DNA from 3 places in the Streptomyces sp. NPDC058701 genome. Region 2 is predicted to be linked to each of the others. Evidence: riboswitches for the same ligand, from Rfam matches in the RefSeq annotation. Region 2 holds a riboswitch; each other region holds the start of a gene.
What was found. Region 2 has a riboswitch for cyclic di-AMP ahead of ACFWW8_RS07630 (LysM peptidoglycan-binding domain-containing M23 family metallopeptidase). Riboswitches for the same ligand answer to the same signal wherever they lie in the genome.
Positions count from the first base shown of each region.

Region 1: it holds a riboswitch for cyclic di-AMP, as region 2 does, so the genes downstream of both, ACFWW8_RS21755 (M23 family metallopeptidase) here and ACFWW8_RS07630 (LysM peptidoglycan-binding domain-containing M23 family metallopeptidase) in region 2, are expected to answer to the same signal.
Region 3: it holds a riboswitch for cyclic di-AMP, as region 2 does, so the genes downstream of both, ACFWW8_RS18285 (transglycosylase family protein) here and ACFWW8_RS07630 (LysM peptidoglycan-binding domain-containing M23 family metallopeptidase) in region 2, are expected to answer to the same signal.

Region 1 covers NZ_JBHXSY010000020.1:5,188-15,378, reverse strand. Annotated here, with positions in the region: gene ACFWW8_RS21775 (restriction endonuclease) at 225-2,291, opposite strand; gene ACFWW8_RS21770 (DNA topoisomerase (ATP-hydrolyzing) subunit A) at 2,390-4,846, opposite strand; gene ACFWW8_RS21765 (M16 family metallopeptidase) at 5,031-6,395, shown strand; gene ACFWW8_RS21760 (M16 family metallopeptidase) at 6,452-7,819, shown strand; cyclic di-AMP (ydaO/yuaA leader) riboswitch at 8,005-8,164, shown strand; gene ACFWW8_RS21755 (M23 family metallopeptidase) at 8,177-8,977, shown strand; gene ACFWW8_RS21750 (GntR family transcriptional regulator) at 9,151-9,822, shown strand; gene ACFWW8_RS21745 (HPr family phosphocarrier protein) at 10,068-10,191, opposite strand, start outside.
Region 2 covers NZ_JBHXSY010000005.1:270,859-281,049, forward strand. Annotated here, with positions in the region: gene ACFWW8_RS07620 (aspartate aminotransferase family protein) at 1-738, shown strand, start outside; gene ACFWW8_RS07625 (tyrosine-protein phosphatase) at 763-1,581, opposite strand; cyclic di-AMP (ydaO/yuaA leader) riboswitch at 1,894-2,069, shown strand; gene ACFWW8_RS07630 (LysM peptidoglycan-binding domain-containing M23 family metallopeptidase) at 2,072-3,073, shown strand; gene ACFWW8_RS07635 (SGNH/GDSL hydrolase family protein) at 3,249-4,034, shown strand; gene ACFWW8_RS07640 (MBL fold metallo-hydrolase) at 4,223-5,464, shown strand; gene ACFWW8_RS07645 (ATP-binding protein) at 5,760-7,694, shown strand; gene ACFWW8_RS07650 (roadblock/LC7 domain-containing protein) at 7,730-8,164, shown strand; gene ACFWW8_RS07655 (DUF742 domain-containing protein) at 8,161-8,601, shown strand; gene ACFWW8_RS07660 (ATP/GTP-binding protein) at 8,579-9,199, shown strand; gene ACFWW8_RS07665 (GAF domain-containing protein) at 9,196-9,741, shown strand; gene ACFWW8_RS07670 (MmcQ/YjbR family DNA-binding protein) at 9,941-10,191, shown strand, end outside.
Region 3 covers NZ_JBHXSY010000015.1:16,759-26,949, forward strand. Annotated here, with positions in the region: gene ACFWW8_RS18255 (class I SAM-dependent methyltransferase) at 1-1,356, opposite strand, end outside; gene ACFWW8_RS18260 (NAD(P)/FAD-dependent oxidoreductase) at 1,528-2,910, opposite strand; gene ACFWW8_RS18265 (exopolyphosphatase) at 3,537-4,508, opposite strand; gene ACFWW8_RS18270 (DUF501 domain-containing protein) at 4,505-5,050, opposite strand; gene ACFWW8_RS18275 (septum formation initiator family protein) at 5,103-5,591, opposite strand; gene eno (phosphopyruvate hydratase) at 5,720-7,012, opposite strand; gene ACFWW8_RS18285 (transglycosylase family protein) at 7,297-8,025, opposite strand; cyclic di-AMP (ydaO/yuaA leader) riboswitch at 8,029-8,201, opposite strand; gene ACFWW8_RS18290 (transglycosylase family protein) at 8,477-9,556, opposite strand; gene ACFWW8_RS18295 (cytochrome P450) at 9,642-10,191, opposite strand, start outside.

The DNA.
Region 1 (10,191 bases), on a different contig from region 2:
GCGGTCGCCCGCGAGGTGAAGCGGACCGCCGCGACCCGAACCGACCCCGGTCCCGGCGCGGTCCCGGCTCCCGTGCGGTCCCGGCGTCGGCCCCGCAGCGGGGGCCCGCAGCGCCGCGGCCGCGCCCGACTCCAAGGGGTGTTGTCGTCACGGTCGTTCCGTAAGCCCGAGGGCGGGCCGTGCGCCGTGCGGCCGCACGGCAGGAGCGAGTGTGACGACACCCCTCAGGCCACCTCGATGCCGTACTCCCGCAGGAGGTCCTCCAGGCCGCCCCGGTAGCCCTTGCCGCCGATCACGAAGTCCCAGTCGCCGTTCGCCCGGCGCCGGAACGAGCCCAGGACCAGAGCCGTTTCGCCCGCCCGGCCGTCGGAGACCTCCAGCCGGCCGGCCTCCGCGCCCGCCGCGTCGAGGAGCCGGATCCGGGCATCGGTGAACCCGGCCAGATCGCCGTGCGGATCGGCCTCCGGGTCCACGGCGGCCACCAGGACCAGCCGGTCGGCCTCCCGCGGCAGGGTGTCGAAGGACACCTCGACGGCCGCCTTGTCGGGCGCCGCGTGCGGGCGGGTGCGGACCGCACCGTCCGGGGTCCGCGGGTTGTTGAAGAAGACGAAGTGGTCCTCGCTCAGCACGCGGCCGCCCGTGCACACGAGCGCGCACACGTCCAGCGCCACCGAGCCCGACCAGGACATGCCGAGCACGTTGTGGTCGGCGGACGCCTCGGGTTCGGGCGCGCGCTGCGCCGGGACGCTCCCGCCCGTGCCCCCCAACCGCCCCCGCAGCCCGTACTGGTGCAGCAGCTCCACGAGCGCGTCGCCGGGAACCAGCTCCAGCGGCTTTCCGTTGGCGAAGGTGTACGACCCCGGCCCGAAGGTCGCGGTGGTGACGAGGACGCCCTTGTTCGCGCCCTTGTCCTGGACGGTGCCGTACAGGTCCCGGACCGCCGTGGGCGGCACCGTGTTGCGGTAGCGCTTGACCTGCACCACGATCCGCCCGCCCCGGATCGGGGCCGGGTCCAGCGCCTCGACGTCCACACCGCCGTCGCCCGACCGCTGCGTGGTCACCGCCTCCATGCCCATCGCCCGGAACAGCTCGGCGACCAGGTTCTCGAAGGCGATCGGGTCCATCGCGAACAGGTCCGGCTCGTCGTCACCGCCCGCGTCCCCGCCGTGGCTGACGACCCCTCCGCCGACCTCCTGCGGCCTGCGACCCGGACGTACGGCCGTCAGCTGGTCGGGCCGCGCCGACAACTGCCCCCGCAACCCCCCGACCAGGCAGTCCGCCGCGCTGACCTGTTCCAGCCGCAGCCCCGAGAAGGCGCTGCGCGGCGCCTGCGCGGTCGCGAGTACGAACTGCGCCCCGTGCCCCGTCACCGGATCGGGACAGTCCACGAAACCGTTGACGGCGACCGAGTCCAGCACGCCGAACTCGTCCGCCGCGTACAGCTCGCGCACGACCAGCAGCATGCACTGCGCCAGCAGGTCCCGGTACAGCGCCCGCCGCTCCGTCACCGGACGGGGCCTGACCTTGTCCTGGCCCGTGCTCGGCAGGTACTGCACCGACCTGGCCTCCGGCACCATCGCGTACGCGGGGAGCTCCCAGTCCAGGACCAGCTCGCGCGCGCCGGGGTCGTACGCCGCCGCAACCTGCCTCGGCAGCGCCTCGGGCCATGCCGTCGAGGCGTACAGGGCGGCCGAGAAGTACTCCACCACCGCCTCCGGATCACCGTCGCGCAGGGCCCCGGCCAGCTCCGCGAGCCCGCTGTTGTGCGCCCGGACACCGGCGAGCTGGTCCGCTGCCCACCGGTCGTACTGCTGCCGGTACGCGGCCAGCTCCTGCTGCCGCCGGCCCTCCGCCGCGTGCGCCGCCTGCCAGGCCTCGGAGTAGCGCGCGTGCGCCTCGCGCTCGGCCTGGGCCCGGTGGCCCGCCCCGGGGGTCCAGCCGCTGCTCTGCTGCTGGAACTGCTCGATCCGCGGCATCGGCACGGGGTGCGCGAGGGTCCCGGGGTCGAACGGCTCCAGCCGGTCGGGCCGCACCAGGTCGGCCATCCGGAAGGCCGGCGCCCTGCACCCCGCGACCAATAGCCCCTGCAGGGCCTCCACCTCGGCGTCGAGCCGGGCGGTCCGCCGCTGCGCCTCGGCCTCGCGGTGCTGGCGCTGGTTGCGCGCCGCCTCCCGCTCGTAGGTCCGCTGACGGCGTTCGGCCTCCCGCTGCTGGACCTGCAGCGTCTGCTGCCGACGGCGCTGCTCCTGCGCCCAGTCCCCGATCAGTCCGCTGCTCGATCGACGGCTCATCAGCTGTGTCTCCCCCCACCGCGTGCATCCGGGAAAACACTAGTCGGCGTGCGGGGCGTCCGGACCCGGTCCGGACACCCCGCACGCCGGCGTACGTCCTACAGCGCGGCTCCCGCCAGCGCCGTGACCACCGCGGGCAGCGGCGCCCCCGAACCGTCCCGGCGCGGGTCCACCGGCGGCAGTGCGGCCGGAGTCCCGTTGGCGCCGGCCGCGCGGACCGGGGAGCCGCCCGCCCAGGCCAGCACCAGGACGTCCTCGCCCTTCAGGAACCGCTGGCAGCGGACGCCACCGGTCGCGCGGCCCTTGCGCGGGTACTGGTCGAAGGGGGTCAGCTTGCCCGACGTCATCGAGTCGTCCAGCGTCCCGTGCGAGCCCGCCACCGTGAAGACCACGCCGTCCCGCGCCGGGTCGACGGCCGAGAAGTGGATCACCTTGGCACCGTCGGTGAGCTTGATGCCGGCCATGCCGCCCGCCGGGCGGCCCTGCGGGCGCACCTGGGCCGCCGGATAGCGGAGGAGCTGGGCGTCGTCGGTGATGAAGACCAGGTCCTCCTCGCCCGTGCGCAGCTCGACCGCGCCGACGATCCGGTCGCCGTCCTTGAGGGTGATGACCTCCAGCTCGTCCTTGTTGGCCGGATAGTCCGGCACGACGCGCTTGACCACGCCCTGCTCGGTGCCCAGCGCCAGGCCCTGCGAGGACTCGTCCAGCGAGAGCAGGCAGATCACCTTCTCGTCCGCCTCCAGTCCGGAGAGGAACTCCGAGACGGGGGCGCCGCCCGCCAGGTTCGGCGCGGCGTGGGTGTCCGGCAGCTGCGGCAGGTCGATCACGGCGAGCCGCAGCAGCCGACCGTACGAGGTGACCGCCCCGACGTCCGCCCGGGCCGTCGCCGCGACCTGCGAGACGACCAGGTCGTGCTTGGCGCGGGCGCCGCCCTCCTCCTCCGGCAGGGCGTCGCCGTTCGCCGTACGGGCGAGCAGGCCCGTCGAGGAGAGCAGCACGCGGCACGGGTCGTCCGCGACCTCCAGCGGAACCGCGGCGACCGTGGTGCCCGCCGACTCCAGCAGGACCGTGCGCCGTTCGGTGCCGAACTTCTTGGCGACCGCCGCCAGCTCGGTGGAGACCAGCTTGCGCAGCTCGCTGTCGGAGTCCAGGATCCCGGTCAGCTCGTCGATCTCACCGGTCAGCCGGTCCCGCTCGGACTCCAGCTCCAGCCGGTCGAACTTCGTGAGCCGGCGCAGCGGCGTGTCCAGGATGTACTGGGTCTGGATCTCGCTCAGCGAGAACCGCTCCATCAGCCGCGCCTTGGCCTGCGCGGAGTTCTCGCTGTCCCGGATGAGCCGGATGACCTCGTCGATGTCGATGAGCGCCACCAGCAGGCCCTCGACCAGGTGCAGCCGGTCGCGGCGCTTGGTGCGGCGGAACTCGCTGCGCCGCCGGACGACCTCGAAACGGTGGTCGAGGTAGACCTCCAGCAGCTCCTTGAGGCCCAGCGTCAGCGGCTGACCGTCCACCAGCGCCACGTTGTTGATGCCGAAGGACTCCTCCATCGGCGTCAGCTTGTAGAGCTGCTCCAGCACGGCCTCCGGGTGGAAGCCGTTCTTGATCTCGATGACCAGGCGCAGGCCGTGCGAGCGGTCGGTGAGGTCCTTGACGTCGGCGATGCCCTGGAGCTTCTTCGAGCCGACCAGGTCCTTGATCTTCGCGATGACCTTCTCGGGGCCCACCGCGAAGGGCAGTTCCGTGACGACCAGGCCCTTGCGGCGCGCCGTCACGTTGTCCACGGCCACCGTCGCACGGATCTTGAAGGTGCCGCGGCCGTTCTCGTAGGCGTCCTTGATGCCCGCCAGACCGACGATCCGGCCGCCCGTGGGCAGGTCGGGGCCCGGTACGAAGCGCATCAGCGCCTCCAGGTCCGCCCCGGGGTGGCGGATCAGGTGGCGGGCGGCGGCGATGACCTCGCCGAGGTTGTGCGGGGGCATGTTGGTCGCCATGCCGACCGCGATGCCGGACGCGCCGTTGACCAGCAGGTTGGGGTACGCGGCGGGCAGGGCCACCGGCTCCCGCTCCTGGCCGTCGTAGTTGGCGGTGAAGTCGACGGTGTCCTCGTCGATCGACTCCGTCATCAGCGACGTGGCGTCGGCCATCTTGCACTCGGTGTAGCGCATCGCGGCCGGCGGGTCGTCGTTGCCGAGGGAACCGAAGTTGCCGTGGCCGTCGACCAGCGGGAGCCGCATCGAGAAGGGCTGGGCCATGCGCACGAGGGCGTCGTAGATCGACGCGTCTCCGTGCGGGTGGAGCTTGCCCATGACCTCGCCCACGACGCGGGCGCACTTGACGTACCCCCGGTCGGGACGCAGGCCCATCTCGTTCATCTGGTAGACGATGCGCCGGTGGACCGGCTTCATGCCGTCCCGGGCGTCGGGCAGGGCGCGGGAGTAGATCACCGAGTACGCGTACTCGAGGAAGGAGCCCTGCATTTCGTCGACGACGTCGATGTCGAGGATCTTCTCCTCGAAATCCTCCGGCGGCGGGGTCTTCGTGCTGCGGCGGGCCATCGCTGCGCGGCTCCTTAACCAAGAAAGAGGTGTGCTGGGGGTCTGACGCGGACCATTGTGGCCCGGGGCACCGACAACGCCGTCTCCGACCCAGGTGTGACCCGGGAACTTCTCCGGCGGCCGACGCGCTTGCATACAGTGGCAGGTCTGACAGAAATCTCTACATCGCGATCGAAGGGACCACATGCCCATGGGTCACACGGCCACAGCTCAGGCCGGCTCCGGCGGCCTGACAGCGACCGAGCACCGGCTGGCCAACGGCCTGCGCGTGGTGCTCTCCGAGGACCACCTGACCCCGGTCGCCGCGGTCTGCCTCTGGTACGACGTGGGCTCGCGCCACGAAGTCAAGGGGCGTACCGGTCTGGCTCACCTCTTCGAGCACCTGATGTTCCAGGGCTCGGCGAGCGTACCCGGCAACGGCCACTTCGAGCTCGTCCAGGGGGCCGGCGGTTCCCTCAACGGCACCACCAGTTTCGAGCGCACCAACTACTTCGAGACGATGCCGACCCACCAGCTGGAGCTCGCGCTCTGGCTGGAGGCGGACCGGATGGGCTCGCTGCTGGCCGCCCTGGACGAAGAGTCCATGGAGAACCAGCGCGACGTCGTCAAGAACGAGCGCCGCCAGCGGTACGACAACGTCCCGTACGGCACGGCGTTCGAGCGGCTGACCGCCCTCTCGTACCCCGAGGGGCACCCCTACCACCACACCCCGATCGGCTCGATGGCCGACCTCGACGCCGCCTCCCTGGAGGACGCGCGCCACTTCTTCCGCACGTACTACGCGCCCAACAACGCGGTGCTCTCGGTCGTCGGCGACATCGACCCCGAGCGCACGCTCGCGTGGATCGAGAAGTACTTCGGCACCATCCCGAGCCACGACGGCAAGCAGCCGCCGCGCGACGGCACGCTGCCGGACGTCATCGGCCGGGAGCTCCGCGAGGAGATCGTCGAGGACGTGCCGGCGCGGGCCCTGATGGCCGCCTACCGGCTCCCGCACGACGGCACCCGCGAGTGCGACGCCGCCGACGTGGCGCTGACCGTGCTGGGCGGCGGCGAGTCCTCGCGGCTCCACAACCGCCTGGTGCGCCGCGACCAGACGGCCGTCGCGGCCGGCTTCGGCCTGCTGCGCCTGGCCGGTGCCCCCTCGCTGGGCTGGCTGGACGTGAAGACGTCCGGCGGGGTCGAGGTGCCCGCGATCGAGGCGGCCGTGGACGAGGAGCTCGCACGGTTCGCCGCCGAGGGCCCGACGGCCGAGGAGATGGAGCGCGCCCAGGCCCAGCTCGAGCGCGAATGGCTGGACCGGCTGAGCACGGTCTCCGGCCGCGCCGACGAACTGTGCCGATTCGCGGTGCTGTTCGGCGACCCGCAGCTGGCACTGACCGCCGTGCAGCGCGTCCTCGACGTCACCGCCGAGGAGGTCCAGGCCGTGGCCGCGGCCCGGCTGCGCCCGGACAACCGCGCGGTGCTCGTCTACGAGCCGCTCGCGGCGGACGCGGACGGGGCCGACGAGAACGACGAGTCCGACGAGAACGAGGGGGCGGAGCAGTGAGCGACACCGCAGCCGACACCGAGGCCGACAGCGCGGCCGACACCGCAGCCGTCACGATGACCTTCCACCCGCGCCCCGAGGCCGGCGAGCCGCAGCCGTGGGCCTTCCCGGCGCCCGAGCGCGGCGAGCTGTCCAACGGGCTGACGCTGCTGCGCTGCCACCGCCCGGGCCAGCAGGTGATCGCGGTCGAGGTCAACCTCGCCGCCCCGCTGGACGCGGAGCCCGAGGGCCTGGACGGCGTGGCGACGATCATGGCGCGCGCGCTGTCCGAGGGCACCGACAAGCACTCCGCCGAGGAGTTCTCGGCCGAGCTGGAGCGCTGCGGGGCCACCCTCGACGCCCACGCCGACCACCCGGGCCTGCGGGTCTCCCTGGAGGTCCCCGCCTCGCGCCTGCACAAGGCGCTCGGCCTGCTCGCCGAGGCGCTGCGCGCGCCCGCGTTCGCCGACGCCGAAGTCGAACGCCTGGTGCGCAACCGGCTCGACGAGATCCCGCACGAGCTGGCCAACCCGCAGCGCCGCGCCGCCATGCAGCTCTCCAAGGAGCTCTTCCCGGCCTCCCTGCGGATGTCCCGCCCACGCCAGGGCTCCGAGGAGACGGTGGCCCGGATCGACGCCGCGGCCGTACGCGCCTTCTACGACGCCCACGTACGCCCCGCCACGGCCACCGCGGTCGTCGTCGGCGACCTGACCGGGATCGACCTGGACGCCGTCCTGGCCGACACCCTGGGTACCTGGACGGGCAACTCCGCCGCGCCCCGGCCCGTGCCGCCGGTGACCGCCGACGACACCGGCCGCGTCGTCATCGTGGACCGGCCGGGCGCGGTCCAGACGCAGCTGCTGATCGGCCGGATCGGACCGGACCGGCACGACCGCGTCTGGGCGCCCCAGGTGCTCGGCACGTACTGCCTCGGCGGCACCCTGACCTCCCGTCTGGACAAGGTGCTGCGCGAGGAGAAGGGGTACACCTACGGCGTGCGCGCCTTCGGCCAGGTGCTGCGGTCCACCGCCGACGGCAAGGGCGCCTCGATGCTGGCCATCAGCGGCTCGGTGGACACGCCGAACACGGGCCCGGCGCTGGAGGACCTCTGGAAGGTGTTGCGCACCCTCGCGGAGGGCGGGCTGACCGACGCCGAACGGGACGTCGCGGTGCAGAACTTGGTGGGCGTGGCGCCGCTGAAGTTCGAGACGGCCGCCTCGGTGGCCGGCACCCTCGCGGACCAGGTGGAGCAGGAGCTGCCGGACGACTACCAGGCGCAGTTGTACGCCCGGCTCGCCGAGACCGGCACGGTGGAGGCCACTTCGGCGGTCGTGAGCGCCTTCCCGGCGAACCGGCTGGTCACGGTGCTGGTGGGCGACGCGTCGCAGATCGAGGAGCCGGTGCGGGCGCTCGGGATCGGTGACGTCAGCGTCGTCACCAACTGACGTCCGGAACACGGGGGCTCTGGCGGCTTGTCCGTCAGGGCCCCTTTTGTCTCTTTAGTGGTGAGGTTGCTTATATGCGGTGTGGCGTACGCAACAAAAGGGCTCGTCTGTTTGGCGATCGACTGATGATCCGCCTAGCGTCAGCCGTGCTGTTCGTCAGTTGTGCCCGCCGCACCCGCGGCACCGGACAGCGATCGCCGAGTCCCCGTCAGGCGCGAGCCTGGGGAGCCGGGGACCCACATCAGTCCCTGGGGTGAATCGGGCCGCCTCGCAAGAGGAAGCCCGTAGGAGACCTTCCTGCTCCGAACCCGTCAGCTAACCCGGTAGGCGAGAGGGAAGGAAAGGATCAACCTCTTCATGGCGTTTGGCAGTCGTACCGCCGGCTCCGGCAAGCACCGCGGTTCCAGCCGTCTGAGCCGCAAGACCGCCGGCTACGCCGGTATAGCCGCCCTCGCCACCACGGGCGTCGTCGGTTCCCTCGCAGGCCCGGCCTTCGCCGCGGACAACAACACCGGGCACTCCGTCCCCGACGCCGGATACGACGCGGTCGTCGTCGGCGGCGAGCTCGCGGATGACATCCAGGACCAGGCCGAGTCGCAGCAGCGCGCCGCCGAGCGCGCGGCCGCCAAGGCCCAGGCCGAGGCCGACGCCAAGCAGCGTGCCGCCGAGGCCAAGCGCCTCGCCGAGGCCAAGGCGAAGGCGGAGCGGGACGCGGCAGAGCGCGCCGCCCGCGAGGAGGAGCGCAAGCGCCTCAACACCTTCGTCGCGCCCGTCAGCGGCGGCATCAGCACCCACTACCACGCCGGTGGCGGCATGTGGTCCTCCGGCAGCCACACCGGCATCGACTTCCGCGCGGCCTCCGGCACCTCGGTCCACGCCGTGGGCGCGGGCACCGTCGTCGAGGCCGGCTGGGGCGGCGCGTACGGCAACAACGTCGTCATCAAGCACAACGACGGCACGTTCACCCAGTACGGGCACCTGTCCTCGCTGAGCGTCTCCGTCGGCCAGCAGGTCACCCCGGGCCAGCAGATCGGCCTGTCGGGCTCCACCGGCAACTCCAGCGGCCCGCACCTGCACTTCGAGGCCCGCACCGGCGCCGACTACGGCTCGGACATCGACCCGGTCTCGTACCTGCGCTCGCACGGCGTCAGCCTCTGACCCGTACGACCCCGCGCACGACCCACGCTTCACCAAAGACCCCGGCTCGCACCGCGAGCCGGGGTCTTTTGCGAATGTTTCGCTTTTCCGGCCGCTCTCGGAAATTATCGTGTGTTGCAATAGAGTCGCAGCACACTCTGGCACGGCAGTCGGAAATAGGCGGAGGTTCGGTCTTGCGTATTCCTGCGCACGCGGTATGCATGGCAATTCGCGACGACATCGTCTCCGGGGTCTTCGAGCCGGGCAGCAGACTCACCGAGGAGGTCCTCGCCCGCCGGTACGGGGTCTCGCGCGTCCCGGTCCGCGAGGCGCTGCGGACCCTGGAGTCGGAGGGGTTCGTGACCACGCGGCGGCACGCGGGCGCCTGCGTCGCCGAGCCGACCGGGCAGGAGGCGGCCGACCTCCTGGAGCTGCGGATGCTGCTGGAGCCCCTCGCGGCCGCCCGGGCCGCGCGGCGGCGCACCGAAGCCCACCTGAAGGTGCTCCGCGGGCTGGTCAGGCTGGGCCAGGAACGGGCCAGGAGGGGGCAGGGGGAGGACCTGCGGTCCCTGGGCGGCTGGTTCCACGAGACGCTGGCCCAGGCCTCGGGGAGCCCGGGGCTGATCGCCCTGCTCACGCAGATGCGGCACAAGGTCGCGTGGATGTACGTGGTGGAGGCCCCGGCCCGGCCCGTGGAGTCCTGGGCGGAGCACGGCGCGATCGTGGACGCGGTGGCCCGCGGGGACGCGGAGCGGGCGCGCGCCCTGACCGCGATGCACGCGGACCGTGCCTCCGCGGCGCACCGGCCGCGGGCCGCCGTGAGGACTTCGCAACCTGCCGTAAACATGTCGAGCGGCCGTCATTAACAGGCGCCGTATACAAAGGACGGGTATCCGCGCGCCGCTGCCGGAATTCCCGCGCGGTGCTTTTTCGGCCTGCGGTCGAATTCCCGCGGCGCCGTCGAATTCCCGGCCGGGCTGAATCCGGCGGCCGCAACGCGTCGCGCGGGGAGGTCGCGCCGCGGCCGTCCCGCGCGGGGGAACGCGGAAGCCGCGGTCCCCAGGGGCGGGGGCCGCGGCTTCGGCGTACGGGTGTGGTCGAACCCGAAGGGTCAGACGGTCTCGGGGAGCTCGTCGAGGCCTTCGGCCACCAGCTTCGCGAGGCGGTCCAGTGCGGCGTCCGCGCCGTCGGCGTCGGAGGCGAGGACGATCTCCTCGCCGCCCTGGGCGCCCAGG
Region 2 (10,191 bases):
GGGTTCCTGCTCGCCGCGCAGGAGCTGGTGCACCGGCACAAGGCGCTGCTGATCGCCGACGAGGTGCAGACGGGCCTGGGACGCACCGGCGACTTCTACGCGTACCAGCACGAGCCGGGCGTGGAGCCCGACCTCGTGTGCGTCGCCAAGGCGCTGTCCGGCGGGTACGTGCCGGTCGGCGCGACCCTGGGCAAGGACTGGATCTTCAGACGCGTCTACTCGTCCATGGACCGGGTGCTCGTCCACTCCGCGAGCTTCGGTTCCAACGCGCAGGCGATGGCGGCCGGGCTTGCGGTGCTCTCCGTCATGGAGGACGAGGAGGTCGTCGCGCACGCGCGGACCACGGGCGACCTGCTGCGCGGGCGGCTGGCGGCCCTCGTGGACGAGTACGAGCTGCTGCACGAGGTGCGGGGGCGCGGGCTGATGATCGGCATCGAGTTCGGCCGGCCGTCGTCGCTGGGGCTGCGCAGCCGGTGGACGATGCTCCAGGCGGCCCGCAAGGGGCTCTTCGCGCAGATGGTCGTGGTGCCGCTGCTGCAGAAGCACCGCATCCTCACCCAGGTGTCCGGCGACCACCTGGAAGTGATCAAACTCATCCCGCCGCTCGTCGTGGACGAGGCCGACGTCGACCGGTTCGTCGGTGCCTTCCGCGAGGTGATGGACGAGGCGCACGGCGGGTCCGGGCTGATGTGGGACTTCGGCCGGACGCTGGTGAAGCAGGCCGTCGGCAACCGCTGACCGCCGACGGCCCGCCCCGGCGGGTCAGTCCAGCAGTCCCGCCCGGAGCCGTGCGAGGGTCTCGGGCGCCAGCCCGAGGCCCTCGGCCAGGTAGGCGTCCACCCCGCCCCAGGTCTCGTCGATGGTGTCGAACGCCGCCGTCAGGTACGCGGCGCGGGCGTCGAACAGCGGGGACAGCAGCTCCATGACCTCGGCGGAGCGGGCCTCGGGGGCGTCGCTGCCGCGGCGCAGCCGGTAGCGGCGGTGCGGAGCGTTGGACTCCAGGTAGTCCGCCACGATCGCCTCGCGCTCGACTCCGAGGGCGAGCAGGGTGACGGCGACGGACAGGCCGGCCCGGTCCTTGCCGGCCGCGCAGTGCATGAGCGCGGGGACGCTGTCCCCGGCGAGCGCGTGCAGGACCAGGCTGTGCTCGGCGGTGCGGTTCGCGATGATCGAGCGGTACGAGTTCGCCATCCTGGCGGCGCCCCTCCCGTCGCCCAGGAGTCCGCGGAGCTGGTCCAGATCGCCGTCGCGGACCATCTTCCAGAACTCCCGGCCGTCGGCCGGATCCGAGAGCGGGATGTTGACGTTCCGCACGCCGGGGAGCTCCACGTCCGGCCCTTCCAGGGCGTGGTCGGCGTCGTTGCGGAAATCGAAGACGGTGTGGAGTCCGAGCGAGTTGAGGAACTCTGCATCGGTTTCGGTGGCATGTGCGAGATGTCCGCTTCGGAAGAGTCGTCCCGGCCTGACCCTCCGTCCGTCCCGCGTCGGCAGACCGCCCACGTCGCGGAAGTTCCGCACTCCGGTCAGGTTCGGCTCCGGCTGCGACCGCCCGGTCGGGGTCGGGGGTATCTGCTGGGTCACGTGAACTCCTCCGCGTCGTCGTAGGGTGTCCGAATTGCACTACTTGGCAGCAACTTGCCATATCCGGAGGCGAGATCGGGCGCCCGTCCGTGAGCCAGATCATACGGTGACCGTGAGTGCCTGATCGCGAAAGCCGAATGGCCCAGCCAGACCGGATGTTGGTGGTCCGGAATGGACGCAGGGTGACCGGAATTCCGTCGATCCCTCACCTCTGGGATTCCGTCAGGTAATTCGCGGCTTGTTCCGTGCGGCCCGACTCGATTACCTTCGCGATCGATCCGGGCGGACCGCCGAATCCTGCCGCCACCCGGAAAACCGCACCCGACTATTCACGCGCGGCAGGAGCGGGGGAACCAGGTAAGCCGCCGTCCCGAGTCTTCATATCGGGACGGCTCGGGGTGAAGCCGTACATGTGCCCATACGTGTGCGGCCGGACATCTCCAGTCCGAACCCGACAGCTCACCTCGCAGGCGACGGAGAGGAAACCGCCATGCCCGCAAAGGGTAAGCACCGCCGTCCCAAGTCCCTTTCCATCTCCCGCGGTTTCGCCGTCGCCGGCACCGGTGGCGCGGCCCTCGCGCTGCCGCTGATGGGCGCCACCGGCGCCCAGGCGTCCGGAGCCCCGGCCGCCGCGCCGGCCAGCGTGCCCGCCGTGGCCCCGCAGCTGCCGGTAGCGCTGCAGGCCGCACCGGTCGCCGCCCCGGCCGCCGCGCCGGTCGTGTACACGGTCGTGTCCGGCGACTACCTCTCCAAGATCGCCGCGCAGCGCGACCTGGCCGGCGGCTGGGAGCAGTTGTACGCCGACAACCGCGAGGCCGTCGGCGCCGACCCCTCGCTGATCCACCCGGGCCTCAAGCTGACGCTCGGCGCGAAGGGCGCCCCCGCTCCGAGCGCCGCCGCCCCGGCTCCGGCCCCGGCCCCGGCGGAGAAGCCGGTCCAGAAGAAGCAGAAGCCGGCCGAGGCCCCGGTCTCCGGCAAGGCCGCCTCGGGGGAGCAGGACGCCCCCGCCAAGAAGACGCAGCCCAAGGCCAAGCAGAAGGCGCAGGGCGGCGGCGAGACCTCCGCCGGCGCGGCGGCGCCCTCCGGCGCCGGCTTCGTGGCCCCCGTCGGCGGCGGGGTCTCCACCCAGTACAGGGCGAGTGGCGCCATGTGGTCCTCGGGTTACCACACCGGAGTCGACTTCATCGCGAGCTCCGGCACCACCGTCAAGGCCGTCGGCGCGGGCACCGTCGTCTCCGCGGGCTGGGGCGGTTCGTACGGCAACGAGGTCGTGATCCGGCACGCGGACGGCAAGTACTCGCAGTACGGCCACCTCTCCTCGCTGTCCGTCTCCGCCGGCCAGAGCGTGACCGCCGGCCAGCGCATCGGCCTCTCCGGCTCCACCGGCAACTCCTCCGGCCCGCACCTGCACTTCGAGATCCGCACGGGCCCGTCCTACGGCTCCGACATCAACCCGGTGGCCTACCTCCGCTCGAAGGGCGCCACCGTCTGACGGTGAGACGTCCGGCGGCATCCGCCGCGGCAGGGACACGCGTCAGGCCGGGACCCGAGGGGGGTCCCGGCCTGACGCGTACTTATTCCTTATCCCGCACGTGGTACAGATCACGGTCCGTTAACCCCTGCTTACGTTGGCGTAGGTTGCCCGCGGGGGTGAAGGATGGTGCGTCGTGGCAGCGACGACGACGACACTCAAGACCATCGGCTCGTACGCGGCGATCGGGGACAGCTTCACCGAGGGTGTGGGGGACCCGGGACCGGGGGGTTCGTTTCTCGGCTGGGCGGACCGGCTCGCCGTGCTCCTGGCCGATCGACGTGACGAGCACGACTTCCGATACGCGAACCTGGCCGTACGCGGCCGGCTCCTCGACCAGATCGTGGCCGAGCAGGTCCCGCGGGCCAAGGCGCTCGCACCCGACCTCGTGACCTTCTGCGCGGGCGGCAACGACATCATCCGGCCCGGCAGCGACCCCGACGACGTGGCGGAGCGGTTCGAGGCCGCCGTGGCCGACCTCGCCGGGTCCGTGGGGCAGGTCATGATCACCACCGGCTTCGACACTCGGGGAGTGCCCGTCCTGCGGCACCTCCGCGGCAAGGTGGCGACGTACAGCGCCCACGTGCGCGCGATCGCCGACCGGTACGACTGCCCGGTGCTCGACCTCTGGTCCCTCAGATCCGTACAGGACCGGCGGGCCTGGGACGGCGACCGGCTGCACCTCTCGCCCGAGGGACACACGCGCGTGGCCCTGCGCGCCGCGCAGGTCCTCGGGATCCCGGTGCCGACCGACCCCGACCAGCCGTGGCCGCCGCAGCGGCCGCGCGGCTCGGTGGACACCACCCGGGACAACATCCAGTGGGCCCGCGAGCACCTCGTCCCCTGGATCGGGCGCCGGCTGCGCGGGGAGTCCTCCGGGGACCACGTCGCGGCGAAGCGGCCGGACCTGCTGCCGCTGTAGGCGGGCGGGGGCGGGAGCGCCGGGACGCACGGCGCGCCGCCAGGGGAGTGGGGAGAGGGGCGGGGGCGGCCGGGGCGCCTGCGACACGGGGGACCACCCGGCCGGGAGTGGAATCCTTCGGGGCCCGTGTGCGTTGGGATGGGGGTAGACGTCCACGAACCGCGTGACCCATCCTCCCAGGAGGCGCTTTGACCGGCTCCCGTCCCCTGCGTCCACGGCTGCGCGCCCTGCGTCCCGAAGCCTTCGGCGCGGACCCGTCCGGCGCCCGGCTGGAGCGCATCCGCCGCTCGCCGAACTTCGCCGACGGCATCTTCCAGAACCCGGTCGGCGCCCGGACCAGGCCGTCCGGATCGATGCGGGAGTTCGCCAAGATCTACTTCCGCAAGGAGCAGCGGCTCCGCCGTAACCCCGGCGCCCCGATCCCCGTGTACCCGACCACCCTCGCGGAACTGGCCAAGCCGCCCGCGAGCGGCCTGCGCGTGACCTGGATGGGCCACTCCAGCGTGCTCGCGGAGATCGACGGGCGCCGGGTGCTGTTCGACCCGGTCTGGGGCGACCGGTGCTCCCCCTTCCCGTTCGCCGGACCGAAGCGGCTGCACCCGGTGCCGGTGCCGCTGGCCTCACTGGGCGACGTCGACGTCGTGGTGATCTCGCACGACCACTACGACCACCTCGACCTCCCGACGATCAAGAGCCTGGCCGGGACGGACACCCTCTTCGCGGTCCCGCTGGGCGTCGGCGCGCACCTGGAGCGCTGGGGCGTTCCGGCCGACCGGCTGCGCGAACTCGACTGGAACGAGAGCACCGAGGTGGCCGGGCTCACGCTCACGGCGACCCCCGCCCGGCACTTCTGCGGGCGCGGCCTGCGCAACCAGCAGCACACCCTGTGGGCCTCCTGGGTGGTAGCGGGCGACGACCACCGGATCTACCACAGCGGTGACACCGGGTACTTCCCCGGCTTCCGGGAGATCGGGGCCGAGCACGGGCCGTTCGACGCCACGATGATCCAGATCGGCGCCTACTCCGAGTACTGGCCGGACATCCACATGACACCCGAGGAGGGCATGCAGGCCCACCTCGACCTCCAGGGCGGCATCCCGCACGGCACGATGCTGCCGATCCACTGGGGCACCTTCAACCTGGCCCCGCACCCGTGGGACGAGCCGGGCGAGGGCACCGTCGCCGCCGCGGCGAAGGCGGGAGCCGCCATCGCCCTCCCCGTCCCGGGCGAGCCCTTCGAGCCCGGCGCGGACGGGGTTCCCTCCGCACCCTGGTGGAGGCCGTTCGTCGCCCGGGGTCTGACGGCCGGTCCCGTCGAAGGCCCCTCCACCGTGGCTGCGGCCGAGGCGGGGGGCGTGGCCGGGGTGGCGGCGCGGAAGGGGTCCGCGACCGCGGGCGGGCAGGAGAAGCAGGAGCGGGTGGGGACGTAGCGGGCGGAGTCGAGCGACAGCCCTCGGCCGTCCCGGCCCCGGCCGGGGCGTCCGGGGGCGGGTGCGCGCGAGGGATGCCGGGCGTCCGGGGGCGGGTGCCCGGCGCGGGCGGCCGTGGGGCGGTCCGGGGGATTCGGGCGGGTGTGCGAGCGCTCCACCGGGAGCGGGAAGCACCCCGCCCAAGTTCCCCAACTCGCCGTCCGGGGTGTGACGGTGCGGTCTAGCGTGGGTAACCGGTGATCAACACCGGACCCCGGGAACGCTGGGGGCCGGGCCCCACGTACCGAGGACCCAGATGTCCGGACCCCGCGCCGCCCGTCACTCCCCGTCGAGACACGCCGTCACCGGTCCGGCACGGCAGATAAGGCCCCAGCTGCTCCGCGCCGCCCTCCTGCCCGCGCTCGCCGCCGGGCTCAGCGGCGCCGCCGCGGTGATCTTCACCCTTCAGCTCGGCGGGGGCGCGGGCGAGCGGGACGCGCGGCTGTGGCCCGTACTGACCGGATGCGCGCTGCTCGTCGTGGGCGCCCTCGCAGCGGCCCTGCTCGGCGCCCAGCGCTCCGCCAAGGCGGTCCGCGACCGCTGCGAGGCGCTGCGCCGCTCCAGCGTGCGCGGCCGGCAGGAACTGCGGGCGGCCGCCGACCGGCTGGAGCGCGGCGAGGCCCCGGCGCGGCCGGTGCGCGGCGGCACCACCGGATCGCCGCCCGGCGGCGATCCGGGGGGCGTGGACGAGTTCTGGCTGCTCTCGCAGGAGCTGCGCGGCGCCCGCGAACAGGCGCACAGCACCCTCGTACGGCTGGCCCGACCGGTCGCCCCGTCCGACAGCGAGCGGAAGGTGGAGGTCTTCGTCAACCTCGCCCGCCGGCTGCAGTCCCTCGTCCACCGGGAGATCTCGCTGCTGGACGACCTGGAGGACACGGTCGAGGACCCGGACCTGCTCAAGGAGCTCTTCCACGTCGACCACCTCGCCACCCGCATCCGCCGTCATGCCGAGAACCTGGCCGTCCTCGGCGGGGCCGCCTCACGCCGCCAGTGGACCCGGCCCATCGACCTGAGCGAGGTCCTGCGCTCCGCCGTGGCGGAGGTCGAGCAGTACACCCGGGTCAAGGTGGTGCCGCCCGCGGGCGGCAGCGTACGCGGCCACGCCGTAGCCGACGTGGTGCACCTGCTGGCCGAACTGGTCGAGAACGCCACCGTGTTCTCCGCCCCGGACACCGACGTGGTGCTGCGGGCCGAACGAGTCACCGCCGGGATCGCGGTCGAGGTGGAGGACCGGGGCCTCGGCATGCCGGCCGCGGAGCAGCACCGGATGAACGCCCTGCTCGGCGACCCCGACCAGATCAGCGTCCGCAACCTGCTCGCCGACGGCCGGATCGGCCTGTTCGTGGTCGCGGCCCTGGCCCGGCGGCACGGCATCGCCGTCGAGCTCAAGTCCAACATCTACGGCGGCGTGCTGGCCGTCCTGGTGCTGCCGCAGGAGTTGCTGGGCGCGGAGGCGCCGAGCGCCGCCGACGCGGCGGGCGGTTCCCGCGCCACCTCCTGGGGGACCGGCGAGGGTACGGGAAAGCCTCCCCTGGAGCCCGTACGGCTGGCGCCGCCGCGCCGGGAGCCCCCGGACGCGGTGCGGGCGCAGCCGGTGCGGGAGGCCGAGCCGCGGGGTGCGGCCGGGCCCGAGCGGTGGGCCGCGCCCGAGCCCGAGCGGTGGGCCGCGGCCGGGCCGGAGGTGTGGGAGGCGGACCGGGCCGGGGCGTGGGGCGCGGCCGCACCGGACCCGTGGGTGGCGGAGCAGCCGGCGCCGTGGGGCCCGGCCGGTCCCGGGCCGGGGGACTCCGGCTCCGCGCTGTGGAAGTCCGGCTCCGCGGGGTCGCGCTCGCCGGGTGAGCCCCTCGCCGGGGTCGCGGCCCAAGCGCCCTACGGGCGGGCCGAGGAGGTGGGAGCGTACCTGCCCGGAACGCTGCCCGAGCCGCCGTACGGGCCCGCCGGGCCGCCGGAGGCGACCGGCGGCCCGGGCGTACGGACCGTGCCCGCCGCGCAGACCGTGCCCGCCGCGCGCGACGGCGGCGACCGGCCGTCACTGCCCCGGCGCCGCGCCCAGCAGCACCTCGTCCACCAGCTGCGCGAGGCCCCGGCCGCGCGCCGGGACGACGCCACCGAACAGCCCCTGCACGACCCCGGCCTGATGGCCGCCTTCCAACGGGGCTTCGGCGAGGCCCAGTCGGAGGACCAGGCATGATCCCGACCCCTCACCCCAGCAAGGAGCGCACCCCCATGGGAGGCGAAGTGGCGACGCAGACCGGCGGCCGGCTCTCGGACCTGGACTGGCTGCTCAGCGGCCTGGTGCAGCGCGTGCCCTACACGCGCAGCGCCGTACTGCTCACCGCCGACGGGCTCGTGAGCTGCGTTCACGGCCTCGACCCCGACAGCGCCGACCACATGGCGGCGCTCGCGTCCGGGCTGTACTCGCTGGGCCGCAGCGCCGGTTCCCGCTTCGGGGACGGCGCGGAGGTCCGGCAGGTGGTGGTCGAGCTCGACACCGCGCTCGTCTTCGTGTCGGCGGCCGGCGCGGGCACCTGCCTGGCGGTCCTCGCCGACCGCGAGGCCGACGCGGGGGTGCTCGGCTACGAGATGGCGATGCTCGTCAAGAGCGTACGGCCGTACCTGGCGGTTTCGCCCCGGCGGCCCGTCGCCGAACCGGGGCGATGAGCACCCGCACGACGGGGGCGTGCGCGCCGGGACGCCCGTACGGCAGTGGCGCCGCGCGCGACGCACCCTGGCTCGACGACTCGGCGGGCCGGGTGATGCGCCCGTACACCGCCAGCGGCGGGCGCACCAGGCCCGGCACCGCGCTCGACCTGCTGTCGCTGGTCACCGCGACCGGCGTGCGCCCGCGCGTCGCGCTCGGGCCCGAGCACGCCCTCGCGCTGCGCCTGTGCGCCGGCGCCGCCGCGGTCACGGTCGCCGAGGTGGCGGGCCAGCTGCGGCTGCCTGCAGTGGTCGTGAAGGTGCTGCTGTCCGACCTGATGCACCACGGCGCCCTCGTGGCCCGCGCGCCCCGGTTCCCGGGCCGCGACGGCCCGCTCGCCGCCGACGACCAGTCCCTTCTGCGAGCGGTGCTCAATGGCCTCCGTACGCGTCTGTGACACCACCCGTCCCGCGCCCGCACCCGCGACCCTCAAGATCCTGGTCGCGGGGGGCTTCGGGGCGGGCAAGACCACCTTCGTGGGCGCGGTGAGCGAGATCGAGCCGCTGAGCACGGAGGAGCTGCTCAGCGACCTCGGCGAGTCCGCCGACCCGCTGGACGGGGTCGAGGCGAAGACGGCGACGACCGTCGCGCTGGACTTCGGGCGGATCACCCTCGACGGGGGCAACGTCCTCTACCTCTTCGGCACCCCCGGGCAGCAGCGCTTCTGGTTCCTGTGGGAGGAACTGTGCGCGGGCGCCCTCGGGGCGGTGGTCCTCGCCGACACCCGCCGCCTGGCCGACTGCTTCCCGGCCGTGGACTTCTTCGAGCGGCGGGGGATCGGCTTCGTCGTCGCCGTCAACGAGTTCGACGGCGGGCACCGCTACGCGCCGCACGAGGTGCGGGAAGCCGTGGGGCTCGGGCCCGACGTGCCGGTCGTGCGCTGCGACGCCCGGCTGACGAGTTCCGGGACGGGGACGCTGGCCGCCCTCGTCCGCCACCTCCTGTGCACGTCCACGGCCAGATCATCGTCTTCGGAGTCGGGGGAACCGTCATGACGTACTACGAATCGACCGGACACCTGCTGCTCACGCCCGTGGACCGGGAAGCGCCCGCGCGCGCCGTCCGGCTGCGCGAACTCGGCCTGGGAGAGCGGACGGACGCCGAACTGGACGCCTTCGCCCGGCGGGTCGCCGACGACCTGGAGGTGCCGTTCGCGGGGGTCAACTTCGTCGGTGAGGAACGGCAGTTCTTCGCCGGGCTGCACCACGCGCCCGACGCCCCGCAGAGCGGGTACCCGGCGCGCGTCCTGGCCCGCGACCAGGGCTACTGCCCGCACGTGGTGGTGCGCCGCCGGGCGCTGGTGCTGGAGGACGTACGGGACTTCGCGCGCTTCGCGGGCAACGCGGTCGTCGACGAGAGCGGGGTGCGCACCTACCTGGGCGCGCCGCTGACCGACCGGCGCGGGATCGTGCTCGGCACGGTCTGCGCGGTGGACGTGGTGCCGCGGCGCTGGGGGACCGAGGGGCTCGCCGCGGTCAAGGAGCTGGCGGCCGAACTGGTGGCGCTGGTGCACGAACGGGAGGACCGGCGGGTCTGAGGCGCGCGCCGCGGGGCCGGCGCGAGGCCGATGCGGGGCCGACGCGGGCGATGCGGGCGGTTGCGTGCGGTTGTCAGTGCCGGGGTCTACCGTCGGTGGGCCGGGTTCCACCCGATGCCGGACTCCGGCGTCCCCCGCCTGGAAGCCGGTACGGAGCGCCCCGGGCGTCCGGAACCGGACCTGGAGAGGAGCCGCGGGGATGGCCACGACCGCCGAGCACGTCCGTACGATCGCACTGTCGCTCCCGGACAGCAGCGAGAAGCTCGCCTGGGGCATGCCCACCTTCCGGGTGGGCGGCAAGGTCTTCGCCGCCCTGGCGGACGACGACACCTCGATCGGGATCAAGTGCCCCAAGGAGGACCGGGCCGAGCTGATCGCGGCGGAGCCGGAGAAGTTCTTCCTCCGCGAGGGCCACGACGACAACTACGCGTGGCTCCGGGTGCGCCTCGC
Region 3 (10,191 bases), on a different contig from region 2:
GCCGAGCCGGCCGTGCTCGAAGGCGAGCGCCGAGGCCGCCATGTACAGCTGCCAGACGCGGGCCCGCCCCGGCGAGGTCAGCCGGACCGCCTCGTCCCAGCCGGCCTCCAGCCGCGCCACCCAGGCCCGCAGGGTGAGCGCGTAGTGCTCGCGCAGCGCCTCCACGTCCCGGACCTCGAAGCCGGCCCGCTCCAGCTCGCCCACGGTGGTGCCGAGCGGGGACAGCTCCCCGTCGGGGAAGACGTACGCGTCGATGAACTCGTTGATCCGGTACGCCTCCTCGTCGGGATCCGGGCGGCGGGCGATCTGGTGGTTCAGCAGCCGGCCGCCGGGCCGCAGCAGGGCGTACAGGGTGCGGGCGTAGTCCCGGTAGCGGTCGGCGCCGACGTGCTCGGCCATCCCGATGGAGGACACCGCGTCGTACGGTCCGTCGTCCACGTCGCGGTAGTCCTGGATCCGGATCTCGACGAGGTCGGCGAGGCCCTCGCCCGCGACCCGCTTGCGGGCGTAGGCCGCCTGTTCGCGCGAGAGGGTCACCCCGGTGACCCGGACGCCGTACTCGCGGGCGGCGTGCAGGGCCATCGAGCCCCAGCCGCAGCCCACTTCGAGGAGCCGGTCGCCGGGTCTCAGGGCGAGCTTGCGGCAGACGAGGTCGAGCTTGTCGTGCTGGGCCTCCTCCAGACTCCCGCCGGGGCTCCAGTAGGCGCACGAGTACACCATGGAGGGGCCGAGGACCCGCTCGTAGAAGGCGTTGCCGACGTCGTAGTGGTGGCTGATGGCCTGCCGGTCGCTGCCCTTGGTGTGGCGCGGTCCGCCGCGGCGCCGCGCCTCCTCCGGGGGCGCGGCGGGAGCCGGCCAGGGGCGGGCCAGGGCGGTCAGCTCCCGTACGGCGGCCCGCGCCCGCGGGTCGCGCAGCAGCGCGGCGGTGCCGGCGGCCCGGGAGAGCCGGTCGGGCAGCCGCGAGCGCCGCGCGACCGGCCCCCGCGGCCCGGACGCGGCCGCCGGGGGCACGGGCGGCGCCGGGGGCGCGGGCGGCGATCCGTTCACCCGCGGCGGGACGGCGCGCACCGGGGGCCCGGGCACGGGCGCCCGTTCCCACAGCACGCCCCCCACCCGGTCCAGCAGGTCGAACAGGTCGCCCTCGACCGTCAGCTCCCCCGCCACCCAGGCCCGGGCCAGGCCCATCTCACCGGGCTTCCAGAGCACGCGGCGCAGCGCCCGACGGGTGTGGACGACGAGGATCGGGGTCCCGGGCGGGCCCGCTTCACTGCCGTCCCAGGCGCGCACGCGCACCGGCAGGGGGGTGCCCAACAGGGTCTCGGCAACAGCGGCCAGCCGCGGCGCGGCGTCGGTCATGCGCACCTCCACAAAGCTCCGACCCCCCGGTCTACCCAACCCGGACCGTGGGTAAGCGGCCGGGCACGCCGAAGGGGCCGTCCGCACCACGGATGGCGGACGGCCCCTTCGGGTCGTACGGGTACAGCGGGTCCTGCGGGTCGTGCTCAGGGCCTCACCGGCGGTGCCGGGTCAGGACGCCTTGGCCTTCTGGGCCGGAGCCGCGACCGCGGCGGCCGGAGCCGGCTTGGCGGCCTCGTAGAACTCCTCGCGGGGGGTCTCCAGCGCACCGAGGGAGACGACCTCGCGCTTGAGGAACATGCCGAGGGTCCAGTCGGCGAAGACGCGGATCTTGCGGTTCCAGGTCGGCATGGCCATGCCGTGGTAGCCACGGTGCATGTACCAGGCGAGCCGGCCCTTGAGCTTGATCTTCATCTTGCCCATGACGATCATCGCGACGCCCTTGTGGAGGCCGAGGCCCGCCACCGCACCCTTGTTGGAGTGCGAGTACTCGGACTGGGGGAAGCCCCGCATGCCCGAGATGACGTTGTCGCCGAGGACCTTGGCCTGGCGCAGCGCGTGCTGGGCGTTCGGCGGGCACCAGGCGTTCTCCACGCCGGCCTTGCGGGCGGCGAGGTCCGGCACCTGGGCGTTGTCGCCGGCGGTCCAGATGTAGTCGGTGCCCTTGACCTGGAGGGTCGGCTCGGCGTCGACGTGGCCGCGCGGGCCGAGCGGGAGGCCGTAACGGGCCAGCACCGGGTTCGGCTTGACGCCCGCGGTCCACACGATGGTGTTGGAGTCGACCTCAAGGCCGTTCTTCAGCACCACGTGGCCGTCCACGCAGGAGTCCATGGAGGTGTTGAGGTAGATCTCGATGCCGCGGGACTCGAGGTGCTCCTTGCCCCAGGTGCCGAGCTTGGGCCCGACCTCGGGGAGGATCTTGTCGGCCGCGTCGACCAGGATGAAGCGCATGTCCTCGCGCTTGATGCTGGAGTAGTACTTCGCGGCGTCGCGGGCCATGTCCTCGACCTCGCCGATGGTCTCCGCGCCGGCGAAGCCGCCGCCGACGAAGACGAAGGTGAGGGCCTTGCGGCGGACGTCCTCGTCCGTCGTGGACTCGGCCTTGTCCAGCTGCTCGAGGACGTGGTTGCGCAGGCCGATGCCCTCTTCGACGCCCTTCATGCCGATGCCCTGTTCGGCGAGGCCGGGGATCGGGAAGGTGCGGGAGACGGCTCCGAGCGCAATCACCAGGTAGTCGAAGGGCAGCTCGTACGCCTCGCCGACCAGCGGCGTGACGACGGCGACCTTGCGGTCCTGGTCGATGGTGGTGACCCGGCCGGTGAGAACCTCTGCCTTGGGCAGCACGCGTCGCAGCGGGACGACGACGTGCCGAGGCGAGATGCTGCCTGCGGCCACTTCGGGGAGGAAGGGCTGGTAGGTCATGTACGAGCGCGGGTCGACGACCGTGACGGTCGCCTCGCCGTAGCGCATCTTCTTCATGATGCGCTTGGCTGCGTACAGGCCTACGTACCCACCTCCTACAACGAGGATCCTGGGACGCTCCGTGGTGCTCATGGAACGAGTATCCAGCACCCTCAGGAGTGACGCTCGTGAGCCCCTTCACAAGGTGTCCGGGACCCTCTGCTACACTCCGCCGCCCACGTGACCCAGGTCATGCCGCGCGACGGGAACCAGTGCTCTGCGGGAAACGTTGTTCACCCGTCCTGAACTGGCCCGCAGGCCCTGAACCGGACTGGACCACCGGCCTTCGTCCGATGCTCCGAGGCGGAACCGACCGGGTCCGCCAATCGTACGAACGAGCGGAGAAGGGGGCCCGCGGGGCCCCCGGAAGCCCCCTGGGGTACTCCAGTTGGGACATCGGGCGTCTTTTCCTTGTGAAGAACTTCACGAACTTCATGTGGATCACGGACCGAAAGACCCCCGAAAGCCTCCCCCGAACCCCCTGCGGAGCCCCTGTCGGGTAGCGGACCGCGCCCCCGCGTCCGCCCTTTCCTCTGAAGTCGCCCGCGTACGCGAAGGATTCAAAGGGCGCACCTCCCGCTCACCTGAGCGTCCCGCCGCGAGCGGTGGCGACCGCCGCGAGGTCTGCCGCGGCGTCCGCGAGGTCCACCGCGGCAGCTGACGACGAAGGCGGTGTTCCGGCCGGCCGACCGGGACACCGCCTGCGAAGATCCGCCGCGTCAGGACCGCAGCTTGCCGGCCTCGGCCTCTTCCGCCGTCCTGATCGCGATCCCGTCGAGGATGTCGTGCTCCGAGACCACGACCTCCGAGGCCCCGGTGCGCTCCATGATCGCCAGGAGGACCAGCGCGCCCGCGCCGATCACGTCCACCCGCCCCGGATGCATCACCGGGATCGCCGCGCGCTCGGCGTGGGTGGACGCCAGCATCCGCTCGCTGATCTCGCGGACCCGGTCGTAGGAGACCCGGGAGTGGTGGATCGCCGCCGAGTCGTACTCCGGCAGTCCGAGCGCGATCGCGGCGACCGTGGTCACCGAGCCGGCCAGGCCGACCAGGGTGCGCGCCTGCGCCAGCGGGACCGTCGCGGCGGCCAGGTCCAGCGCCGCCTCGATGTCGGCGCGTACCGCCGCCACCTGCTCCGGCGTCGGCGGGTCGGTGACCCGGCCGTCCACCACCAGGTGGCGTTCGGTCATCCGGACACAGCCGACGTCCACGGAGCGGGCGGCCCGCACCCGGTCGTCGCCGACCACGAACTCGGTCGAGCCGCCGCCGATGTCCACCACCAGGTACGGCGTGGCCAGGTCGTCGCGCCCGGCCAGTTCCCTCGTGGCCCCGGTGAAGGAGAACTCCGCCTCCTGGTCGCCGGAGATCACCTCGGGCTCGACGCCGATGGTCTCCAGCACGCCCCGGACGAAGTCGTCCCGGTTCTCGGCGTCCCGGGAGGCCGAGGTGGCCACGAAGCGCACGCGCTCCGCCCCGAGTTCCCTGATGACCGCGGCGTACGCGCGGCAGGCCGCGAAGGTGCGCTCCAGGGCCTCCGGGGCGAGCCGCCCGGTCCGGTCCACGTCCTGTCCCAGCCGGACGACGGTCATCCGCCGGTCCAGCTCCACCAGTTCGCCGGTGGCCGGGTCGACGTCGGCGACCAGCAGGCGGATGGAGTTCGTACCGCAGTCGACGGCCGCGACCCGGGTCACCGGGACTCCTCCCCGGCCTTCCGCTCCGCGCACGGCGTGACGCAGGCGCCCTTGGCCCACCACTCCGGCAGCATCGCGAGGGCCTCGTCGCCGAACGGGTTCACGCCCGGGCCGGCGGCCAGGGAGTGCCCGACCAGGACGTGCAGGCACTTCACGCGGTCCGGCATCCCGCCGGCGCTCGGGAAGCCCTGGAGCACGTCGATGGCGTCGCGGCGGCGGATGTAGTCCTCGTGCGCGGCCCGGTAGGCGACGGCGAGATCCGGGTCCTCCGCGAGCCGGGCCTGCATCTCCTTCATGACGCCGTTGGCCTCCAGCGTGCCGATCGCGGAGGCCGCGCGCGGGCACGTCAGGTAGTACAGCGTCGGGAAGGGGGTGCCGTCGGGGAGCCGCGGGGCGGTCTCCACCACGTCCGGCTGGCCGCAGGGGCAGCGGTGCGCGATGGCGCGCAGCCCGCGCGGCGGGCGGCCGAGCTGCTGCTCGAACGCCTCGATGTCCGCGTCGGTCGGCTCGGTCCGGTCGGTCTGGGGCGGGGGCGTCTGCATGCCTGGAGGATGTCTCTTCGTTCGCGGTTCGTTGACGGGTGGTGCTGGTCGGTCAGTCGCCGGGTCGGTCGGCCTTGTCGACGCCGTCCCAGACGTTCGAGTACCAGGGCCGGTCGGAGCCTGCCTGCCCGGTCCGGGGCCGTTCGCGGCCTGCGGCGCCGGGGTCGCTCATGATGTAGCCGATCTCCCCCGGGCGCAGGAAGTGCAGGTGCTTGCGCGCCTGCTGCTCCGCGTACGCGTCGTCCTGCCAGCGGGCCTTCTCGTCGCGGAGCCGTTCCAGGCGGAGCCGCGCGGAGACGGCCGCCTTCTGCTGCTCCGCGATCTCCGAGCGCTGGGACACGTACTGGCGCATCGGATACGCGAGGGCGACGACCAGGGTACAGAGCACCAGCACCAGCAGTGCGGCCCGGCCGGTGAGCCGGCTGCGGTGGACCTGGCGGCGCGACTGCGAGCGGTAGACGTGGGCCGCGGTCCGTTCGCCGAGCTGCTTGAGCCTGGTCGCGGTGGAGAAGGTGGAGAACCGATCCCGGTTCCCGGCCATTGATCCCGCCTCCCCTATATACGCACTACGCAATACGTCCCCGCACACGGTACGGGACCGAGTGCGGGGACGTACGGAGGCGGGCGCCGCGAAAAGCGGGGGCGGCGGCCGGCCCCGGCCGCGCGGGATCAGTTCGCGGGGCGGAAGCGCGGGAAGGCGGAGCGGCCCGCGTACACGGCGGCGTCGTCGAGGATCTCCTCGATGCGCAGCAGCTGGTTGTACTTGGCGACGCGGTCCGAGCGGGCCGGGGCGCCGGTCTTGATCTGGCCGCAGTTCACGGCGACGGCGAGGTCGGCGATGGTGACGTCCTCGGTCTCGCCGGAGCGGTGCGACATCATGCACTTGAAGCCGTTGCGCTGGGCCATCTCGACGGCGTCGAGGGTCTCGGTCAGCGAACCGATCTGGTTCACCTTCACGAGCAGGGCGTTCGCGGAGCCCTCTTCGATGCCGCGGGCCAGGCGCTCCGGGTTGGTGACGAAGAGGTCGTCGCCGACGATCTGGACCTTGGAGCCCAGGCGGTCGGTGAGGGTCTTCCAGCCGGCCCAGTCGTCCTCGTACAGCGGGTCCTCGATGGAGACCATCGGGTACGCGGAGACGAGCTCCTCGTAGTACTCGGTCATCTCGGCGGCCGAGCGGGACTGGCCCTCGAACTCGTACTTGCCGTCCTTGTAGAACTCGGACGCGGCGACGTCGAGCGCGAGCGCGATGTCCTTGCCCGGGACGTAGCCGGCCTGCTTGATGGCCTCGACGATGAGGTCGAGCGCGGCACGGTTGGACTCCAGGTTCGGGGCGAAGCCGCCCTCGTCACCCAGGCCGGTGGACAGGCCCTTGGTGTGGAGCACCTTCTTGAGGGTGTGGTAGACCTCGGCGCCCCAGCGCAGCGCCTCGGAGAAGGACTCCGCGCCGATCGGGGCGATCATGAACTCCTGGATGTCCACGTTGGAGTCGGCGTGCGACCCACCGTTGAGGATGTTCATCATCGGGACGGGCAGCAGGTGCGCGTTCGGACCGCCGAGGTAGCGGAAGAGCGGCAGGTCCGAGGCTTCGGACGCGGCGTGCGCGACGGCGAGGGACACGCCGAGGATGGCGTTGGCGCCGAGGGAGCCCTTGTTGTCGGTGGCGTCCAGGTCGAACATGGCCTGGTCGATCAGGCGCTGCTCGGTGGCGTCGTAGCCGACGAGCTCCGGGCCGATCTGCTCGATGACGGCGAGGACGGCCTTCTCGACACCCTTGCCGAAGTAACGGTTGGGGTCACCGTCACGGAGCTCGATGGCCTCGAATGCACCGGTGGAGGCGCCGGACGGGACGGCAGCACGGCCGGTGCTGCCATCGTCGAGGCCCACCTCGACCTCGACCGTGGGGTTGCCTCGGGAGTCCAGGATTTCCCGGGCTACGACGACGTCGATGGACGGCACGAGCATCTCCTTCTGGGATGTGACGCTGGGTGTGCGGTGGCGTGTCAGGCCGTGGGATGGCCTTGCCGCCTAGAGCCTAACCGGATCCGGGCAGGAGGCCGGACGACCGCCCGGGTCCTGGGACGAAAAAGGGCCCGAATACCCCTCTTCCAGGACATAGACCTCTGGAACAGCCCGTCGTCGGCGCACACGCCACCGCCCGGCGCGCGGGGGAGGCGCGCCGGGCGATGGGGACCCTGCGTGGTTCAGCGGGTGGAGCGCGGGGGCTCCGGCGGCGGCTGCCGCGGGGTTCAGCTGAGGTCGAGCTTCTGGCCCGGGAAGATCAGGTCGGCGTCCGAGACGATGTCCTTGTTAAGCTCGAAGACCTTCTCCCAGCCGCCCTGGACGTTGTTGGCCTCGGCGATGGTGCCCAGCGTGTCACCGGACTTGACCTCGTACGAGCCGTTGCCGGTCTTCGGGGCCTGGGCCTTCGGCTTGGCGACCGGGGCCGGGGCCTCGGAGCGCTCGGAGCGCGTCGTCGGGGCCTGGGACCGCTTGGTCTCGGCCTTCGGCGCGGTCTTCTTGACCTCGGCCTTCGGCGCGGCCTTCTTGGTCTCGGTCTTCTTGGTCTGCTTCTGGGTCTCCGTCGAGCCGCCACCGGCGTAGGAGGAGTTCGACAGGCCCACGCCGCAGGACGGCCAGGCACCCTTGCCCTGGCCCTTGAGGACCTTCTCCGCGATGGCTATCTGCTGCGACTTGGTGGCCTGGTTGGCCTGGGCGGCGTACGTCTTGCCACCGAACGCGGCCCACGTGGAGGACGAGAACTGCAGTCCGCCGTAGTAGCCGTTGCCCGTGTTGATGGACCAGTTGCCGCCCGCCTCGCACTGCGCGACCTTGTCCCACTCGGACGCGGTGGCGGCGCTGGCGGTGCCGGCGGCCATCAGGGGTGCGGCCACGGCCACACCGGCGACACCGGCGAGCGTGACGATGCGGACGGCCTTGGAACCGCGGCGGTGCTTGCCCTTGCCGGAAAGCAGCATGGAGTTTCTCCTCACCGACGCCTACGAGGTGAGCTGTCGGGTTCGGGCGAGTGAGTTGCCCGGCCGTGCGACCTTGCGCACGTCTTAACCCCTAGCCGGTGGCGTGACCGTCTCTCAACGGCCGCTCCCGGCGCCTACCTTGGTTCCCCCGCTCCTGCCTTCGGCGCTTGCGCGACGACTGTTCCCCCCGTCCGCCGGCAGGATTCGGCGATGCGGTCGAAGGAGCCCGCGGTGGCGGGCGATTCAGAAGGTAGACGGCTCCCTCCCCGATGTTCAACGCGCGACATCGGGGAGAAACGCCCCTACTTGCGTCCTTCCCGGGAGCGTTTGCGCAGGTGAGGAAGGGGTTTGCGCGAGCTCCGGGGCAGGACACGCCAGTTGACCGGAAGAGACACATGTCTCACTTACAGAAAACGGACAATCAATCCTTTAAAGGGTGCCCGAAGTGCCCCTATTCCGCGGTTAGATCCAGGTTCTGGCCGGGCTTGATCAGGTTGGCGTCCTCGCCGATGACCTGCTCGTTGGCGGCGTAGAGCGCGTTCCAGCCGCCCTTGAGTCCCTTGGCGTCCGCGATGGCGGTCAGGCTGTCGCCCGACTTCACGGTGTACGAGGGCCCCGACGCGGCATCAGACGCTCCGGACGCCTCGACGGCGGGCGCTCCGCGGTGCTTGCCGTTCCCCTCCGCCGGAAGGGCGGGCAGGGCCGACGGGTCGGCGGAGGCGCCCGGGGCGGTCTGGGGCGTCGGGCCGGTGGACGGCCCGGCAGCGGGGCTCGTGGACGCGCCCGGGCCGGACGGGGCCGTCGGGCCGGTCGGGGTGACCGGAGCGGTGGGGTCGACGGGGGCCGTCGGGTCCACCGGGGACGTCGGGTCGGCGGGGGTCGCGCCGGGGCCGCCGGGCGTCACGGGGGCCGTCGGGTCCACCGGGGCCGTCGTCGGGTCGTCCGGCGCCGGCATGACGGGGAGTCCGCCGGGCGGCGCGAGCGGGCCGTCGGGGATGGTGAACGCCGGGGTGTCCGAGGGGGTCGGGGTCGGTGCCCCGAAGTCCCGGGCGGGGTCGGACCCGTGGACGGGCACCTCGGCGTCGGGGCGGTTCGGCGTCGGCGACGCGGTCCCGGCGGGGCCGGGCAGGCCCGGATCCACCTCCGCGGCGGGGCCCTGCTGGGCCAGCCCGGCGGACGCCGCGCACAGCGGCCACGCCTGCGGCCCCTGGGAGGCCAGCACCCGCTCGGCGACGGCGATCTGCTGGGACCGGCTCGCGAGGTCGGGCCGCTCGGCGAAGTCGAGCCCGCCGGCGCCGCGCCACTGGTCCTGGGTGAACTGCAGCCCGCCGTACGCGCCGCCGCCGGAGTTGGCGCTCCAGCTCCCGCCGCTCTCGCACTCGGCGACCCTGTCCCACGTGGAGGTGTCGGCGGCCGTGGCGTTGGTGGCCGCGAGCAGCGGCAGGGCCAGCGCTGAGCCAGTGACTCCGGCTGTGACGACCAGCGCGGGGACCTGGCGGGGGCGTCTGTGGCGGCCGTTCCCGGAACGCATGTAGGTGCACCTTTCGCATAACGGCGGGGTAACGGCAGAACTTAGCGGCCTTTGAGCGATTGTCACAAGTTCCGACCACAGTCGACTAAACGTCAGGCGTTCCTCCGATGTTTGGGGCTGCGAAGCGGACCGGAAGCGTGCGCAGGCCACGCATGATCAATCCGCCGCGCCAGCGCAGCTCCTCGGGCGGAACGGCGAGTTCCAGGTCCGGCAGACGCGTCAGCAAAGTCGCAAGCGCGGTCTGACCCTCCAGCCGGGCGAGCGGAGCACCCAGGCAGTAGTGGATGCCGTGGCCGTACCCGAGGTGCTGGTTGTCGGTGCGCGAGAGGTCGAGGGCGTCCGGATCGGCGAAGCGGTCGGGGTCCCGGTCGGCGGCCGCCAGGACGACGAGCACCGGGTCCCCGGCCGCCACCGGCCGGCCTCCGAGCGTCAGCGCCTCGGTGGCGAACCGCCAGGTGGCGAGCTCCACGGGGCCGTCGTAGCGCAGCAGCTCCTCGACGCCGGTCTCCAGCAGGCCGCGCTCCCCGGCGGCGAGGGAGCGCTGGAGGCGTTCGCGCTGGTCCGGGTTCATGAAGAGGGAGTGGACGCCGTTGCCGATGAGGTTCACGGTCGTCTCGAAGCCGGCGAAGAGCAGG